2 regions of the Vibrio sp. 2433-A1 genome follow, and region 2 is predicted to be linked to the other one. Evidence: riboswitches for the same ligand, from Rfam matches in the RefSeq annotation. Region 2 holds a riboswitch; the other holds the start of a gene.
The links. A riboswitch is a leader RNA that binds a small molecule or an ion and turns the genes downstream of it on or off. The one in region 2 is predicted to bind cyclic di-GMP.
Positions count from the first base shown of each region.

Region 1: it holds a riboswitch for cyclic di-GMP, as region 2 does, so the genes downstream of both, gbpA (N-acetylglucosamine-binding protein GbpA) here and ACU01J_RS07365 (TfoX/Sxy family DNA transformation protein) in region 2, are expected to answer to the same signal.

Region 1 is NZ_JBRESC010000006.1:47,563-56,197, reverse strand. Features, by position in the region: gene ACU01J_RS07950 (hypothetical protein) at 1-461, opposite strand, end outside; gene ACU01J_RS07945 (hypothetical protein) at 699-947, shown strand; gene ACU01J_RS07940 (RidA family protein) at 1,022-2,287, opposite strand; gene folM (dihydromonapterin reductase) at 2,889-3,605, opposite strand; gene folE (GTP cyclohydrolase I FolE) at 3,602-4,240, opposite strand; gene folX (dihydroneopterin triphosphate 2'-epimerase) at 4,234-4,629, opposite strand; gene folK (2-amino-4-hydroxy-6-hydroxymethyldihydropteridine diphosphokinase) at 4,748-5,227, opposite strand; gene ACU01J_RS07915 (hypothetical protein) at 5,390-5,632, opposite strand; gene ACU01J_RS07910 (DUF3820 family protein) at 5,670-5,885, opposite strand; gene ACU01J_RS07905 (helix-turn-helix domain-containing protein) at 5,951-6,307, opposite strand; cyclic di-GMP riboswitch class I at 6,638-6,727, shown strand; gene gbpA (N-acetylglucosamine-binding protein GbpA) at 6,800-8,263, shown strand; gene ACU01J_RS07895 (serine hydrolase) at 8,323-8,635, opposite strand, start outside.
Region 2 is NZ_JBRESC010000005.1:187,891-196,525, reverse strand. Features, by position in the region: gene ACU01J_RS07395 (diguanylate cyclase domain-containing protein) at 1-972, shown strand, start outside; gene glgC (glucose-1-phosphate adenylyltransferase) at 1,321-2,538, shown strand; gene glgA (glycogen synthase GlgA) at 2,528-3,988, shown strand; gene ACU01J_RS07380 (alpha/beta fold hydrolase) at 4,139-4,942, shown strand; gene ACU01J_RS07375 (putative signal transducing protein) at 4,952-5,257, opposite strand; gene ACU01J_RS07370 (TVP38/TMEM64 family protein) at 5,257-5,949, opposite strand; gene ACU01J_RS07365 (TfoX/Sxy family DNA transformation protein) at 6,093-6,686, opposite strand; cyclic di-GMP riboswitch class I at 6,821-6,908, opposite strand; gene purR (HTH-type transcriptional repressor PurR) at 7,053-8,060, opposite strand; gene torD (molecular chaperone TorD) at 8,272-8,635, opposite strand, start outside.

The DNA.
Region 1 (8,635 bases), on a different contig from region 2:
GAAAGAAGATCAAGGAAAATGTCATAACCGCGTTCAAAATGGTTAAACATGTCTGGTAAAGACGTAAAAGTTGCCCCTGCGATTGATTTCGCCAGTAACGATTCAGGTAGCCCCTGACGAATCTGCTGGCTTTCAAGTGGCACCGGTTGGCTATTGAGTAAATCGAGACCCTTACTGATTGTTGCAAGGCCCTGCTCGGTATATTTCATCTTATTCCAAGGCATAAACGCATCACGCCCCATCAGCGTTTGAGTACTACCCAAATACACCAAACTAAGCGGGTCTGCACCGTCACTTTTGATTTGCTGCTCCAATTGCTGATAAACAATTTCAACCTTGTCCTCATCGCCTTCTGCAGCCAGATTGTACTGAGCAATAATGGCTTCTGAAGGGGCGGCAATCGCGTGAGTGACTGTCAGTAAGCCGACTGTAAATAGACTAGCTAATGTATTGGTTTTCATCTGAATCTGTCCTTGTCCGTTTTGATGCTTTAACAATACTGCGGACAAAAACAACACGCTGATGATTGCGATAAACGGGCAATTTAGAGCGTGAATGGAAGAAATATGGAGTGAATGGTGTTAATTGTTTAACTCATCGCCGTGCAGATATGGCAATTCGTCACTATGATCGTTAAAGTAGCCGGTAATTTGCGGTGGCTCCTTGCAGATCAGGAGCAGAAACAAGAGAACATCAAGATGATTAATGACGACCGAATTATTTCGGATTTGGCAGAGCTAGAATCGTTTCTAGTGGCTGTTGAAAGTGGCATGCTGGGTCTAAACAATGCGGCAGGTATCGTATTGGCAACAAGTAATGCCGACGGTCGCCGCTTTGTTGCGGTATTAGACGACAACAACCAACTATTATTAGGCCGTTGGGTAACCGAAGAAGTGTTCCAAACGGGCCAAGACTTAGTGAAAAACGGTCCAAAACGACCACACTAAACACATATGCAAAAAGGAGCTCAAGTGGCTCCTTTTTCATTACGGTCTATGTAACTATGCCTTCATAGAGGTGGTTATTTTTGCACAGGCGTACCTTCAGCATTTGAAACAACAGCATCAATTTGAATCAATGCGCCCGACTGAATCTTTTCAACACCAAACACTGTTCTTGCCGGTAGATTGCCGTTAAAGAACGTCGTGTATACCTCATCAACCATATTCAGATCTGCCATGTCCGTTAGCTGAATATTCACCTTCACCAAATCATCCATTTCATGACCAATGCTTTCAACGATGGACTTAATGTGAGTTAGACATTGCTTCGCCTGCTCGCCAGTATTGCCTTCAACAAGTTGCCCTGTTTGTGCATTTACTGGAAGCTGAGCTGAAATATGGTTGTAGTGAGAGAAAGCAACAGTTTGCGTTGAAAGCGTGCTAGTCGGTGCTGAATCTGTATTGCTCGCGCGAATCACAATCCCGTGTCGATCTTCTACTTCTTGTGGTGGTGTACCATCGCCATGAGAGATCACTGCATCAATTTGAACCAAAGCGTTCATTGGCAAGCCCGCCGCTTGGGTAACTGTACGCGCTGGAACATAAGCTACACTGCGAGCGATAGCCGAATCAGGGAAGAAAGTCATGTACACTTCATTCACTAGCTCGATATCAGCGAGATCACGAACCTGAATGCCCACTTTTACAATGTCATCAAACGGCACATCAATACTTTCTAACACTGTCTTTAGGTTACGTAGACATTGAGCGGTTTGAGCTTTAATTCCACCTTCAACTAAAGCACCTGTACTAGGGTCAATTGGCAGCTGCGCAGATAAGTTGTTGTAGTGCGAGAATGCAACCGAGTGAGTCGATGTAGTACTCTTAGTTACGCTATCGCAGTTTCTTGCCTGTTTAAGCAAAGGACATGGTTCTTGAGGTTGAGTACCTTCTCCATTAGAGATTAAAGCGTCAATCTGGATCAGTGCATCACTGTTTGGCAGTTCAGCCACTGCAGACACTGTTTTAGTTGGGAAGTATTCAGTAAAGAACGTCGCCATCACTTCATTTACGGCTTCTGCATCATCAATGTTCTTGAGGAATACATTAACTTTAACTACATCATCCATCACATGCTCAATGCTCTCTACGATAGATTTGATGTTGTCAAAGCATTGCTTAGCTTGTGCCTTAATGTCCCCTATCACCAACTCACCGCTTGTAGGGTCAATCGGCAGCTGTGCCGAAATGTTGTTGTAGTGTGAGAAAGCAACGCTTTGCGTAGAAAGTGCATTGATTGGCGCTTGGTCTGTATTTCGAGATAGCTTAATGATCTTACCGCTCATGATGATAGGTATCCTTATAATAGATTTGTAGGGTATTTTGATAATTATTATTTAGGGCTTATCTTTCTAAGAGAGCTGATGGTAATTCAAGGCTATTTTCATGAGTGTGATGAAATTCAAAATTCAATTTCACTCGCATCCCTGCACTCCTTGGATAATTAGTCATGGCAAGATTAATTATCCAAAGAAGCTAGGCTAAATCTCACTATATTTCTTTAACAAGCGTATTCATTCTCTAAAAATGAATATATAGCATTTAGAAAACAGCGTTTATTTAGGGTGAAATATTCAAATGTGATGGGGGCTTCACAACATACTGAATAAACTGGCTACTACTAGCCTTAACAAGTGCTTTGATACCCGCTTTTAGTGAATAGATTTGTAGATGAAATATTATAGAAACAAAATAGCCGACTTTGGGTCGGCTATTTAAACAATCTATCTACATTCATTTTAAGAATCTAACAAGCAGTTCAGGGATAACCAAAACATCTCGCTTATTTTGAGAAAAAAAAGAGTCAGCCGAACGTTCTAGAGCTAAGTAAAACAATTTTAGATAGTGACGTTTACTCGTCATCCCCAAGCTCACAACACATGAGCTTCACTTCAAATGCCTGCCGCCATCGAGGTGCAAAGTTCTTCCGGTCATGTAGTGGCTGCCCAATAGAAACTTAACGCCATCAATCACTTCTTCAAAACCCGCCTCTGTGGGAATCAGGGCTTTTTTCAGAGCTTTAGTCTTGTATGCCTCGTCATCATGATCATTAAATTTAAGCAATGCTGGAGAGATAGTATTAACCTTCACCTTGGGAGCCAGCATCGCTGAAAACGAAAGCGTCAAGTTGTTGAGTGCCGCTTTACTTGCAGCGTAAGCTATGTGTTTTTTACTGCCCTTTTCGGCAACGTAATCACTGATGTGTATGATGTCCGAGGTTTTATCGTCAGATGTCAGTTGTTCTTTAAGTATTAGATTGAACAGGTAAGGTACAGTTGCGTGAACCGTCATCATCTGATTCATGATTTGTGGTGCGTTTTCACTAGGGTTGTTCTTGTTCTCCGGTTTCCAGTCGGAAGCATTGTGTATAATGGCTCGAAGTGTCTTATATTCTTGGCCAACGTAATCAAGAAAACCCTCTAGACTGCTCTGTTGATAAAAGTCTACCTGTTGCAAGTCTGCCCCCCTCTCACGGAGCTGTTGTAGTTGAGGGTAGTCGCTGCGGTAGGTGCCAACCACTTTGTATCCGTCCGATAAAAGTCGCTGCGCTAGGGCGAAGCCTAATCGCTTTCCCACACCGGTTATTAAAATCGTTTCACTCATCTTAAAAACTCTGCTCTAGTTTGCGGGTTAGTTTTAAAAATACCACCGAGAGCGGTTGTTGAGGTTTCAGAGTTTGCATCCATGACACCTCTGGATTTAACGCAGTAATGAGTTGCTTTAATTGTCACAGCGACATTTTCGGTTTCGACTAGAGTCTGTATCGCAACTAGGATTTGCTGAGTAAGACGTTCTTGGACTTGGGGACGCTGAGCAAAGAATCGAACAATACGATTTATTTTAGATAGCCCGAGAATTTTGGACTCGGGGATATAAGCCACTTGTGCTAAGCCATCAATGGTAATGAAGTGATGTTCACACGTCGATGTTAAGTCGATGTCCGATACTTTAACCATTTCATCAACCGACATTTTATTATCTATAACACTGATTTTTGGGAAGTTGTTGTAATCAAGCCCCGAAAATATCTCATGAACGTACATCTTTGCTATGCGATGAGGTGTTTCAGCGAGACTGTCATCGGTTAAATCCAGTCCAAGCGTACTGACAACTTCTGTTAACAATCCTTTGATGCGATTGTACTTCTGGTCACTATTCATTTCGCTCGATTTCATCGGGGTTTCAAGCCCTCTTGCGAGCAAGGCTTCTCTTACTTTTTCGGCTTCTGTGGTTAGCATTGACTCGCTCCTTGTGAGTTATTGTCCAGGTCTGCTTCATAGCTCAGGGTGAGCGAGACGGAATCGGCAAAACGCAAAGCATGAGGCTTATCAATTCTCACTTGAGCGTATCTTACCCAAGAGTGATCGATACAAATACCGAGTACGTCGCTGGTTAACTTTTCTAAAAGCAGAAATCGTCCAGATTCGACGTGTTGAATAATTTTTTTGCAGATATTTTTGTAGTTAAGTGCGTTATCCACATCATCAGAAAGACAAAGGTTGTTAGCGGGGTAATGAATTTCCGCATTTATTACGATGTCTTGTTGCTTGGTTTTTTCTTCTTCGTTGAAGCCTATGTAGGTTCTTAGTCTGAGATTTGTAATAGTAATAATGGCATTGTGATTCATAACAATTTCCAATCCTTGAAGGTAAGATAAGTTACGTGCCTGTGAGAAGAAAAGATCAATCAAGCTCCGGCGATTGCGAGGTCGGATGTTCTTTTCAAAGCCACTGCTAGTGCTGAACTTAAGACATTAGTTCGGTTTTCTGACTCGTCTTATCGAAGTTATTCCAGATTTGTTGAAACGAGATATTTAGCGTTGGGTGAAGCTCATGCGCGGCGAGATCGACTAATGGTCGAAGCACAAAGGCGTACTCGGTGATTTCCCCCCGGGGCAGTTCTACTCCATCGATAATGCCTACTTGATTACCATAAAGAAGGATATCGATATCCATGGTGCGTGAGGCATATTCTTTAGCCTTACGTTGGCGATCATTCTCCAATTCGATTTGATGTAGAACCTTGGCCAGTTCGGCGACTGGGAGCTCACATTCAAATCCAACGACTAAGTTTAAGAAGTTGTCTCCTTCGAAACCCACAGGCTCGCAATCGTAGATATTAGAAACTTGCAGAGGTGAAAAGCGATTACTCAATGCTTTGAGAGATTCTGAGATATGATGTTCGCGATTGATGTTACTGCCGATGCTTACATAGACTGTGGCCATATTATTTGCTTCCTTTTTTAGTAGCCTATACGTCCAATTCGTCAAGAAGATCAGTTATATATCCTTTTAATGCTAGGAAGATAAATGAGTCAGCCTGACGGTCTGACTCTTTTGAATGAAGGCCAAATAATATTGTGGGAGAGAGCGGCAAACTCTGGCAGATTACTTGGGCTGATGTCCCGTCTTCTTCGCGAGTTCTTGCATCGCCTCGGCGAACGTTGTTGTTCCGCCTTTCGGTTTAACTTGTACTACTTTATAGCCCATTTTTTCTAGCGTTTGGCGCTCTGCCAACACTTCATTGTCGTCGTGCTGGCTCCCCAGAGCAGGTTGATGAATGTAACACCCCTCTAGTTGACCATCTTCGACCAGTTGGTGATGTTTCAGTGCATTGATATCGAAATTCATACTACGTCTTTTATATATGGAGATTTTCTATGGCAAGTTACATACGCTTTAGCGGCTTAACAACCGTGTCTAAACCTTCAATTTTTAGCGCGAGGCAAAGTTTTAGTAAGTCACCTAGTTCCCCTTCCGGGAAGCCTTTTTTATCAAACCACAGTAAATACTCTTCAGGGAGGTCAATGAGTACTCGTCCTGCGTACTTACCAAAAGGCATCTGCATTCTTGCCAGTTTTATTAGGTTCTCTTTTTCTAGCATGGGTTCACTCTACAATCTTTCTGAGCCATTTAGAATAGCAGCTAATCTTTCACGACAATTATAATTTAAGAAGGCTGGACGCAATGAGCGTATTCTACGATCACTTGATTACCTTCTATATAAGCATTTTGGATTTCACCATCAACCGTCATACGGCTTTGTAGGTAGACGACTTTTGGTGCGCCACTGTTATGGCTTTCTTTTAGAGAAGGAACAACATTATGCGGCTCCAACTGAAGTAAACGACAAAAATTGGTCACAAACTGCATTGTTAGTTCAGCCTCGCCTCTCAAAACTTGAGAAAACGCCAACTGATTCATGCCCAACTTTTTGGCGAATTCCATTTGAGTCAGGCGCATTTTCGACTTTTGCGACATCCAAGTTTGATAGAGAGCCTCTCTATCCTTTTCAGTAAATTCCATGATAGATCCTTGTGTAAATCGATGAGCTGAATTGTCGAGCTTTTAAGGCTCGTCGTTGTCAAATCTGAGTCAGCCAAAGTCAGCAAGCTGTAGATAAGCAATGCACTCAGTTGCAAACAAGGCCAGATTAATAAACACACAAAAGCATTCATCAGAAAAATCACCAATGCAATTAAGCATCGATATTCAATACGTTACACAGGTATTCACTTCCATTTTTGCAAGATAATTTTGCAAAAAAATACAATTTCGAGAATGTCATTCCACATTCGAATTATTCACATCGATTTTATGTAAGCCTTTGACTACATTTCGCCAGCCTATACATCTTGGCACTTTGGGCAAACTATTCGAAAGGATAGGACGCAAAGCTTCCGGTCTGTCGGTACATCTCGTACCTATGATAGCGGGGTTGCCACTTAGTCTCAGACTAGGTGTACAGATATGCCTTAGTGTCATCTTTTTTGTCAGATAACCAATAAAGGACAAATGATGAACAAACTTCCAAACAGATCTCTTATCGCTTTAGCACTATTGAGTGTGAGTGGTGCAAGCTTCGGTCACGGCTACGTTTCAGCTTACGAAAACGGCGTAGCAGAAGGTCGTGTCGCTTTATGTAAGTTCCCAGCCAACGATACCAATGAGAAAAACACCAACTGTGGTGCAATTCAATATGAACCACAAAGTGTCGAAGGCCCAGATGGCTTCCCTGCGGCAGGCCCACGCGATGGTAAAATTGCCAGCGCAGAATCAGCTTTAGCTGCGGCTTTAGATGAGCAAACAGCCGATCGCTGGGTTAAACGCCCTATTCAGTCAGGTAGTCAGTACTTTGAATGGACGTTTACTGCTAACCACGTGACTAAAGACTGGAAATACTACATCACTAAAGCTGACTGGAATCCTAACCAACCACTGGCTCGTGACTCGTTTGACCTAAACCCTTTCTGTACAGTTACCGGCGGTATGGTTCAACCACCAAAGCGAGTTAACCACCTATGTAATGTTCCTGAACGCGAGGGTTACCAAGTTATTCTAGCGGTATGGGATGTGGGTGACACTGCAGCTTCTTTCTACAACGTGATTGATGTGAAATTCGACGGTGATGGCCCTGTGCTGCCAGAGTGGAACCAAGGCGGTCAAATCTACCCTAGCCAAAACCTCAATATTGGTGACACGGTATACACACGTGTCTTCGACCACAATGGTGAGAATGTATCGTACAGCACTGAGCTGATCATCGACTCAGCAGATTTAGGAATCGCTAATAACTGGTCACACGCCCTCGCAGCTAAGATCAATCAAGAGCAAACTATGCTGCAAGCTGGTCAGTTAAACGCTGAAGGTTCGTTTACACCAATCTACGGCACAAACCCAATTTACCTAAAGCAAGGTTCTGGCCTGAAGAGCGTTGAGATTGGCTACAAGATCGACTCAACCGCACCAGAATATGACTTAGAGGTTTACGGCTTAGAGTCTGAATACATCATTGGTGATACCGCGACACAGCTTGATTTAACACTTGAAGCGACGGGTGATATTAAAACTGAAATGACGGTCTACAACCACCACCGCGAGCCGCTTTCTTCGCACTCTGCAGAGCTAAGCGATGGTCAAGTAGAAGCGGCAACCATGACGCTATCTAAGTCAGAGCCAGGCCACCATATGTTGGTTGTCGTAGTTAAAGATGGGCAAGGCAATGTAATTGAGCAAAATACACTCGACTTCCACCTTGTTGAAGAACAAACTCCACCACCATCGGGTGAGCATGATTTTGTCTTCCCTGAAGGTCTAGATACGTACACTGCAGGCACTAAAGTGCTTGCATCAGACGGAGCTATCTACCAGTGTAAAGAGTTCCCTTACTCAGGTTACTGTATTCAGTGGTCTCCGAGTACGACTCAATTTGAGCCAGGGGTTGGCTCTCACTGGACCAACGCTTGGAACAAAGTAAAATAATCCTTGTTTATGAAGCGATATCAGCGGATGCCAATGCATCCGCTGTTTTGTTTTCCTGATTAAAACCAACTCGAAACTAAACGCTTCAACCAGTCTATTAGCTTTTTAAAGATGCCGCCTTCTTCGACATCTTGCTGCGCAACTAAGGTAGCAGTTGTTACTTCGTTACCTTCAACGCTGTAAATCACTTTACCGATCGGGTCACCTTTACGAATCGGCGCTGTCAGTTCGCCCGCAAACTCCACTTCTGCAATCAGCTTATTCGCATCACCTTTAGGAAGAGTGATCAGTACTGTTTCATTCACACCTACTGCAACGTTATCTACTTCACCCATCCACACTCTGGCTTCTGTTAGTGTGTCTGTCGGTTTA
Region 2 (8,635 bases):
GTCATCATCGATAAGCAAGAATACCAAGCGCTCGAAACCTTGATGAAAAGACAAAAAATGGGTCAAGAGTCTGAAGTGCTGATGGTTCAACAGGGATTGGGCAGAGCGGTTGTCGCCATTCACTATATTGAGGAGCTTGGTTGGTACGAGCTCACCTTTGTCAGCATCGATGAAATGGTCCCAAACTGGTTATCTACCTATCTCTATTTCCCTTTGGTGTTACTGACAGGGTTATTCGCTTTAATCACTTACGTCTATTTGGTTAAGCATTGGATTGTCCCCACAGAGTACCGCGAGCAGCGACTTGCTTTTCTCGCCAGAGTGCAGCCCTCTAGGCAAGATTATCAATCGAATCCTTTCGATAAATACCTAGATAAACTCGAAGAAGAGTTGCGCCGAAATCGACATGGTGTAGATAGCATGGTGGCTTCACGCACCAAAGCGTTGGACAAACTTACCGTGTTTGATGTCGTGACCCAGTTATACAATAAGCGGGGGTTAGAGCGAGAGCTAAGACTTGAACTGTCTCGAGCTAACCGTGAGCACTATCAATTTGGACTAATTTGGATAGATGCAGGGATTTCAAAAGCGATTAAAGATGACAGTACGAGTGAGGCTTACAGTCAGTCACTTCAGATGGTCGCAGATGCCCTGCAGCAGGCGATCCGTGAGTATGATATTGCTGCGCGTTGGGCTGATGACGAATTTTTGTTACTAATTAGAAGCGGCCAATACGAAACGCTGCAACAAGTGGCGAGCCGCATTCAAGAGTATGTCGATGAGCACCCAATGATTCCGGGTACGGATACTCGTTATGTGGGTGACTTAGCGATAGGGGGGACACTGATTAATCCTGATATGTCTATGCAGCAAGCACTCGCTTTAACCGACAGTTCTTTGTATATCGCCAAGTCTCAGCAAGAAGGGGCCATTTATATCCACGCTCACACCTTAGAAAAGAAATCTGCCTAATTGACACGCCCTTTTATAACAGCTATCGGCGCTCACATTAATGTGTGGGAGATGTTAAGCCTATGTTTCTTTCAACTGGGATAGTGTGAGCTGTCTCAGGACGATAAAAAGTAATAAGTGTGAGCTTGAGTGTACAGCATATTTTAAATTGTAATCTTCTTGAAATACGATAAGTTATAATAAACTGTTTGCACAAAGGGCTGAGTTGGCTTACCTCACTCAGTAGAGTTTGTGATGTCGCTATCGCTGCGTATTACGCCTGCATGGAGCGGTGCGAATACTAGGAATTTTGATGGATCTCCCAATACCTGATCCGTCACATATAAAAAATAAAATGGAGAGAAATACATGGCTGGAGTTTTGGGAATGATCCTTGCTGGTGGAGAAGGCTCACGCCTACGTCCACTAACGGAATCTCGCAGTAAACCCTCGGTACCTTTTGGTGGCAGCTACCGCTTGATTGACTTTGCTTTGAATAACTTCGTTAATGCGGATTTAATGCGTATTTACGTATTGACGCAATTTAAGTCTCAATCGCTGTTTCATCACATGAAAAAAGGCTGGAACATCAGCGGAATCACAGACCGATTCATCGACCCAATCCCGGCCCAAATGCGTACAGGCAAACGCTGGTATGAAGGTACCGCAGACGCGATTTATCAAAACCTACGCTTTATGGAGTTATCAGAGCCTGATCAAGTTTGTATTTTTGGTTCTGACCACATCTACAAAATGGACATTAAGCAGATGTTGGACTTCCATAGCGAAAAAGAAGCATCACTGACGGTTTCAGCGCTACGTATGCCTTTGTCTGAAGCATCGCAGTTTGGCGTTATTGAAGTAGACGAAGACGGCAGAATGGTCGGTTTTGAAGAAAAGCCGGTTAACCCTAAATCCATTCCAGGTGATCCAGAGCATGCACTTGTTTCAATGGGTAACTATGTATTTGAAGCGCAGGCTCTGTTTGCTGAGCTCATCGAAGACGCTGACAATCCGGACTCTTCACACGATTTTGGCAAAGACATCATTCCTAAAATGTTCCCGCGTGGTGATGTTTTTGTGTATGACTTCAGTACCAACCGTATTACCGGCGAAAAAGAAGAAGTGTACTGGCGCGATGTAGGTACTATTGACGCATATTGGCAAGCGCATATGGATTTGCTTAAAAAAGATGCGCCATTCTCTCTCTACAACCGTAAATGGCCACTGCATACGTATTATCCGCCACTACCACCGGCCACGTTCACCGACTCTGACAACGGACGCGTCCAAATCATTGATAGTTTCGTGTGTAGCGGCAGCTATGTTCGAGGTTCGCGTATTGAAAAATCAGTATTAGGTTTCCGCAGTAATATCGCATCAGCATGTGACATCAGCGAAAGTATTCTGCTAGGCGATGTGAAGGTTGGTGAAGGCTGTGTATTACGCCGTGTAATCGTAGATAAAAATGCCGATATTGCCCCAGGTACACAGATTGGTGTTAACCTAACGGAAGACAAAAAGCATTACCACGTTTCGGACGATGGTATCGTAGTTATTCCTAAAGGAGCTAGAATTGGCTACTAAGAATTTATCTATTCTCTTTGTAGCATCGGAAGTTGAAGGCTTGATCAAAAGTGGTGGCTTGGCTGATGTAGCCAAGGCACTTCCTGAAGCGCTTCGCACTCTTCAACAAGATGTTCGTATTACCTTACCTGCTTACCAAAAGATGGCGGGTTTAGATGAAGCAGTTACGTTATTAGAAACAAATTTAGAGTACTGGCCTCATACGGAGTATACGGTTAAGCAGCTTGAGGTCGCAGGCGTACCCGTTTACGCGATTGATTGTCCGCAATATTACGATCGACCAGAGATGTACGCGGAGAACAACCAAGCGTATGCCGACAATGGCGAACGTTTTGCTTTTTTTAGCGCTGCTTGTCTCGATATGTTACCAAAATTAGGTTTTCAGCCTGAGATCGTACATGCTAATGATTGGCATACGGGATTTGTGCCTTATCTGCTCAAGTATCGCTATGGTAATGATGAATTCTTTTCTGAGACGAAAAGTGTTCTCTCTATCCATAATGCGGTATTTAAGGGAGTCTTTAGCTATGACGAGTTACAGGTACTTCCTGAATTGCATACTCGTTACGCACCAGATGCCGCCGTTAGCCCTACGCATGTGACTATGTTGCGTGCTGGTGTGCTTAACGCCGATAAGATCAATGCTGTGAGTCCGACCTACGCAGAAGAGCTAAAAACTGAGCTTGGTAGTCATGGTATGGCTGCTGAGTTTCAGCAACGCGCTGACGATCTTGTTGGTATACTCAACGGTTGTGACTATTCTGCTTGGAACCCGCAAACGGATTCTCTATTACCTGCTAATTACAAAGCCAATCGCCAGAGCATGGTGCGTGGTAAGAAGGCATGTAAGAAAGAACTGCAACAGCGTGTTGGGTTGCAAACTGAAGATGTTGCGGTCTATGGCATGGTATGTCGTCTGACGAATCAAAAAGGTATTCACTATCTATTACCGATTCTTTCAGATTTTCTGAAACATGATGTTCAAGTCGTGATCGTAGGTACTGGTGATCCCGTCTTAGCTTCTCAGCTAAAAGAAATTGCGGCTAAACACAGTGATAAGTTTGCTTTTGTCGAAGCGTACAGTAACGAACTCGCGCACCTTGTGGAAGCTGGTGCTGACTTCTTTATTATGCCGTCAGAATTTGAACCATGTGGTTTAAATCAAATCTACAGCATGGCTTACGGTACTTTGCCGATTGTACGTGGAGTAGGTGGTTTACGTGACAGTGTGAATGATTACGACGCTGACCCGCAAAACGCGACGGGTTTTGTCTTTGACAAACCTGAGCCAAATGCATTGCTAAATGTTCTGCAAAGATCATTGTTGCTCTACGCTCAGCAACCTAATGAGGTTAAACGTGTGCAGTTGCATGCTATGGGGCAAAACTTCTGTTGGAACAAGGCGGCGGATGAGTATCTAGAGCTTTATCACATCGCTCTTAACCGTTAGTAGAAAAGGCGCTCAACAGCGCCTTTTTTGTCTCTTTTTGCAGCATATATACACAATCTTAAACAAGAAATGATGTGTTCCGACTTCTTTCCTCCTATGTTTATGGTACTCTCCTAACCAATCTAAATTTAGAGCACAATTCAATTCACTATGAGCGAGTCTTTACTGTTTCACAAAACCTTTGCGCACCCTGCCAGCGATGAATGGGTGGTGTTCGTGCATGGTGCTGGGGGCAGCTCGTCAATTTGGTTTAAACAAATTAAGGCATATAAGCAGCACTTTAACTTGCTGCTGATTGATTTGCGTGGACATGGTAAATCGAATCAACTACTCAAAGAGTTGATCGCTAATCGCTATACCTTTAAAGCGGTGACCGTTGATATTCTTAAAGTACTCGACCACTTAAAAATCCGCTCTGCTCACTTTGTCGGTATGTCGCTTGGTACCATTATTGTTCGCAATGTTGCTGAGCTTTCTGCAGATCGTGTTAAGTCTATGGTGCTAGGTGGCGCTGTAACTCGCTTGAATACCCGTTCGCAGGTTTTGGTAAGGTTGGGCAACATGTGCAAGCATATTGTCCCTTACATGTGGTTATACCGCTTATTTGCGTATATCGTCATGCCACAACGTGCTCAGAAAGAGTCTCGACACCTGTTTATCCGTGAAGCCAAGAAGCTCTGCCAGAAAGAGTTTAAGCGTTGGTTTATTCTCACCGCTGAAGTTAATCCGTTAATGCGTTACTTCAAAGACAGAGAGTTGCCAATTCCGACGCTCTACTTAATGGGGGATAGGGACTACATGTTCATTCAGCCGGTGAAAGAAATGGTTGCGGCGCACAGTGATAGTCAACTGCGTGAGATTGAAAATTGTGGTCATGTGTGTAACGTTGAGCGCCCAGATGAGTTCAACCAGCACTCAATTGCTTTTATCCAACAGCAAATTGGCACTAAGTAGTCTACTTAATTACGGTGCTAGGCTGCCACATTGCCAGCAGGCACCAAACTGACCTTCGTTTTGTTCTCTGCACTTATCACAGTACCAGTCTTGCTTGCCTTGTTCTGACTGAAACTCTTTAATGATCTCAGATGCTTTTTCACTGTCTCGTTGATCAAACAGCCAAATGTACGGTTCGCTGCTTTCTCCAAACGGGATTTCCCCTTGTAAGCCAAAGATACCTTCACCACGGACTTCACAATCAATGTATTGATACTTGAGAAGCTCACAGACGATGTGAGCTTCGGTAGGTGTGGTGGCTGAAAATACTTTCATCAAACATTCCCATTAGATGCAGATGGCTCAGTTCTTACTTTAGCCATGATCCACTTAGCGACAACTGGGAATAAGCCGAGCAGAGCAAACGACGCTAAAACAGTCGGTGAGGCAATACCAGAGAGCGAGTCAATTTGCGCAAGCTGAGTGCCTGCGTTGATGTATACCGCAGTACCCGGTAGCATACCAACTTGACTCACCACGTAGTATCTAGCGGTTGAAATTGGGGTAAGCCCCATTAACAAGTTGATTAAGAAAAATGGGAACACTGGGATTAGGCGCAGTGAAAACAGGTAGAAAGCGCCATCTTTTTTAACACCGTTATTGATAGCAGAGAGCTTTTCGCCAAACTTACCCTGCACCCAATCACGTAGTAAAAATCGACTGCTTAAAAAGGCTAGCGTGGCACCAATCGCACTAGCAAATGAAACGATAAGTAACCCGGTTGAAAAACCGAAAAGAGCACCACCTAATAAAGTGACGACAGCCGCTCCTGGTATAGAGAATGCGGTAATCGCAACATAGGCTAAGAAATAGGTAACTACCGCAACAACAAAGTTCTCTGAGATAAAGGCCGCAAGTTCAGCTTGCTGTGCTTTTGCGTTTTCTAGCGTGAGATACTGGCCAAAGTTCACACCTAACAGAATGATAAGTGATACAAAGATAACGCCAAGTATGATTTTTTTATTCATGTGCTGCTCCATCAAGAATCATGGCCGATTAATACAAAGTGTTAATAGACTAGACAGGGAAAGCAAGCAGTAAATTTCAACAAACAAAAAAAATCAGCACAACGGCTGACTTTTTAAAAAGGGAAAGGAAAATGTGTTGCCGATTAATGATTTAATTGGTTGAGTAACTCTTCACGTCGCCTATGAGGGATCACTGACCAATGTGTGCCGTTAATTGCGCCTTCTAGCGCCCAAAGCAATTCGACGTTAACTTCAGCAGAATGCGAAGACTGAATCGCTTTAAATGCGTTTACTGCACCTGTTTCTTCGAGATTCTCAACGCTATCAATACCGGCTTTCTTCAGCATACGTTCCGTAGCCAGCCTTAAGTTCGGCAGATCTTTAAGGCGATTCGGTTTAGCTTTCGCTTGCTGTTTCTTTTCGCTGTTCGCTGCAGTTAGCGCAGCTTGGGCAATCTCAAGCGTATTATCCTTATTCTTAAACCAATCATCGCTTAGAGCAAAGTATTTGGTGACGACAGGAAAGCCGCGCTTTTTGTAAACGTAAGGTTCTAAGCTAAGAGATTTAAATTGCTTTGCAAGTACGTCGTCTGCCCTAACGTGCAACTTATCATTGACGACTAATGCAAACATAGTGTCGTCGGCAAAAATACCGAAGCCACCAAACATTGAGCGGGACTTGATTAAGCCTAACGGCTCAAATAGTCGCATTGAGTCTTTTAGTATTGGTTTATCCATGCTGTGTATTCTCGGTGTATATGTATACGCCACCAATTCAGGTCCGAGAGAGTAGCAAAATTATGCAGGCTTGTTGTCAGTCTAGTGTCATACGATTGCTAGCAATTACAATATGACATGTGTGCATATTTACCATCGGCAACCCCGCTACCAAACAATTAACTTGTTGAAGGCCGGAGGCTTTGCGTCCCATCCTTTCGAAATGGTTTGCCCTGTTCGTGGCATAATCGAACAACAATAAGGATAAATGGATTTTGGGCTGGGCATCACATTTGAATGGGATAAGTGTGATCTTGGTTCAGTAAATAGGTTTGGTTCATACACTTAGCCAATGAAAGCAACCCAGCTAAGTGTATGTCAAATAAGTTATTTCTTAATATTTTGTACGGTATTTCGCTCAACGATCTCTGGGTGCATTTCAAAGATACGCTTTTCGTGCTCTTTGTCTTTAATGCGCTCTAGTAGAATCTCGAATGCGTTTTTACCTACACGGCGTTTTGGCTGGTGAACCGTGGTCAATGGTGGTGAGAAGTACTCCGCAAGCTCGATATTGTCGTAACCAATTACCGACATATCTTCTGGAATGCGAATGCCTTTCTGCTGTAGGCGACTCATTAGCCCTAGAGCCATAGTGTCATTGAAACAGAAGATTGCGCTTGGCTTATTGTCCATTGCTGCGATCTGGTCTGCAGCTAGAACTGCAGTATCACACTCGAAGTTACCTTCTAAAATCCAATCTTCTTTGACTGGAAGGTTTGCTTCGTTCATCGCACGTTTAAAGCCACGAATACGTTCCTGACACGCTGCTTTCTCAAAGTGTCCGCTTAGGCAGGCAATATCGGTATGACCACGGTCAATTAGGTATTTAGTTGCTAAATAGCCACCTTCTTCCGAGTTATCGATGATCTTATCGGCTTGAGAGCTCTCTGGCCCCCAATCCATAACCACTTTCGGGATGTCTTTGTGGCGATCTAGCATTTCGCTCAGTTCTTCAGTTAAGTCTGAACACATGACCAAAATACCGTCTACGCGCTTTTCAGCTAGCATGCGAATGTAGTCGCGTTGCTTCTCATAAATACCGCCCGTATTACATAAGATCAGCGTATAGCCTTGGCGGTAACAGTAACTCTCTACACCATCAATGACCTCAGAGAAGAAAAGGTTTGTGGACTGAGTCACCAGCATACCAATCGTGCGCGTGGTATTACACTTTAGGCTACGTGCAACCGCACTTGGTGCGTAGTTTAGTTCTGTTACTGCTTCCATTACTTTTTCTTGCGTAGCTTCAGCAACAAAGCGCGTTTTATTGATTACATGTGACACAGTTGTCGTTGATACACCAGCTAGGCGAGCAACGTCTTTTATAGTGGCCATAAGGTTCTGTCCTGTCGATGACTGCCGCGGAATTATATTCAGTTTAGAATACCTAAGCAGAAAGTATCAGAAACACAAAAACCGCTCTATTTAGCGGTTTGTATTTGATTCGTTTGTTTTTATCGTTTGCGGTCACAATTTTAGACCGCAAAACTCTTAAGAGCAAACAAAAAAACACGAAAGCAACCTGCCGGAGGTCACAATGTTGTCTTTATTCGCCTAACAGATAGCTGCGATCTAAAGCAAGGAAGGCAGTAGCGAATGCGCTGATTGCCGAGTAGAAACCGAACTCATCAAACTTCTGACACTTTTCTGAGAACTGTGGCGTCCAGCTTAGCAGGTGTTGACGAATGAACTGTTCCTGAACAGCAAAAGCTTCTTCAATCTTAGCTTCGTCTTCTGCGTCATTTGAGCGGATGATCAAGTTACCTAAGAAATCGAGTTCAATCGCAATGTGATCTGCAGGTTCATTCAGGTTTTTGTCTACCTCAACACTATGCTCAGCCATCAACTCTTCCATCTCTTTGGCTGGTGTATCATTTAATAGACCAGACTTACCGATATACATTGACGCG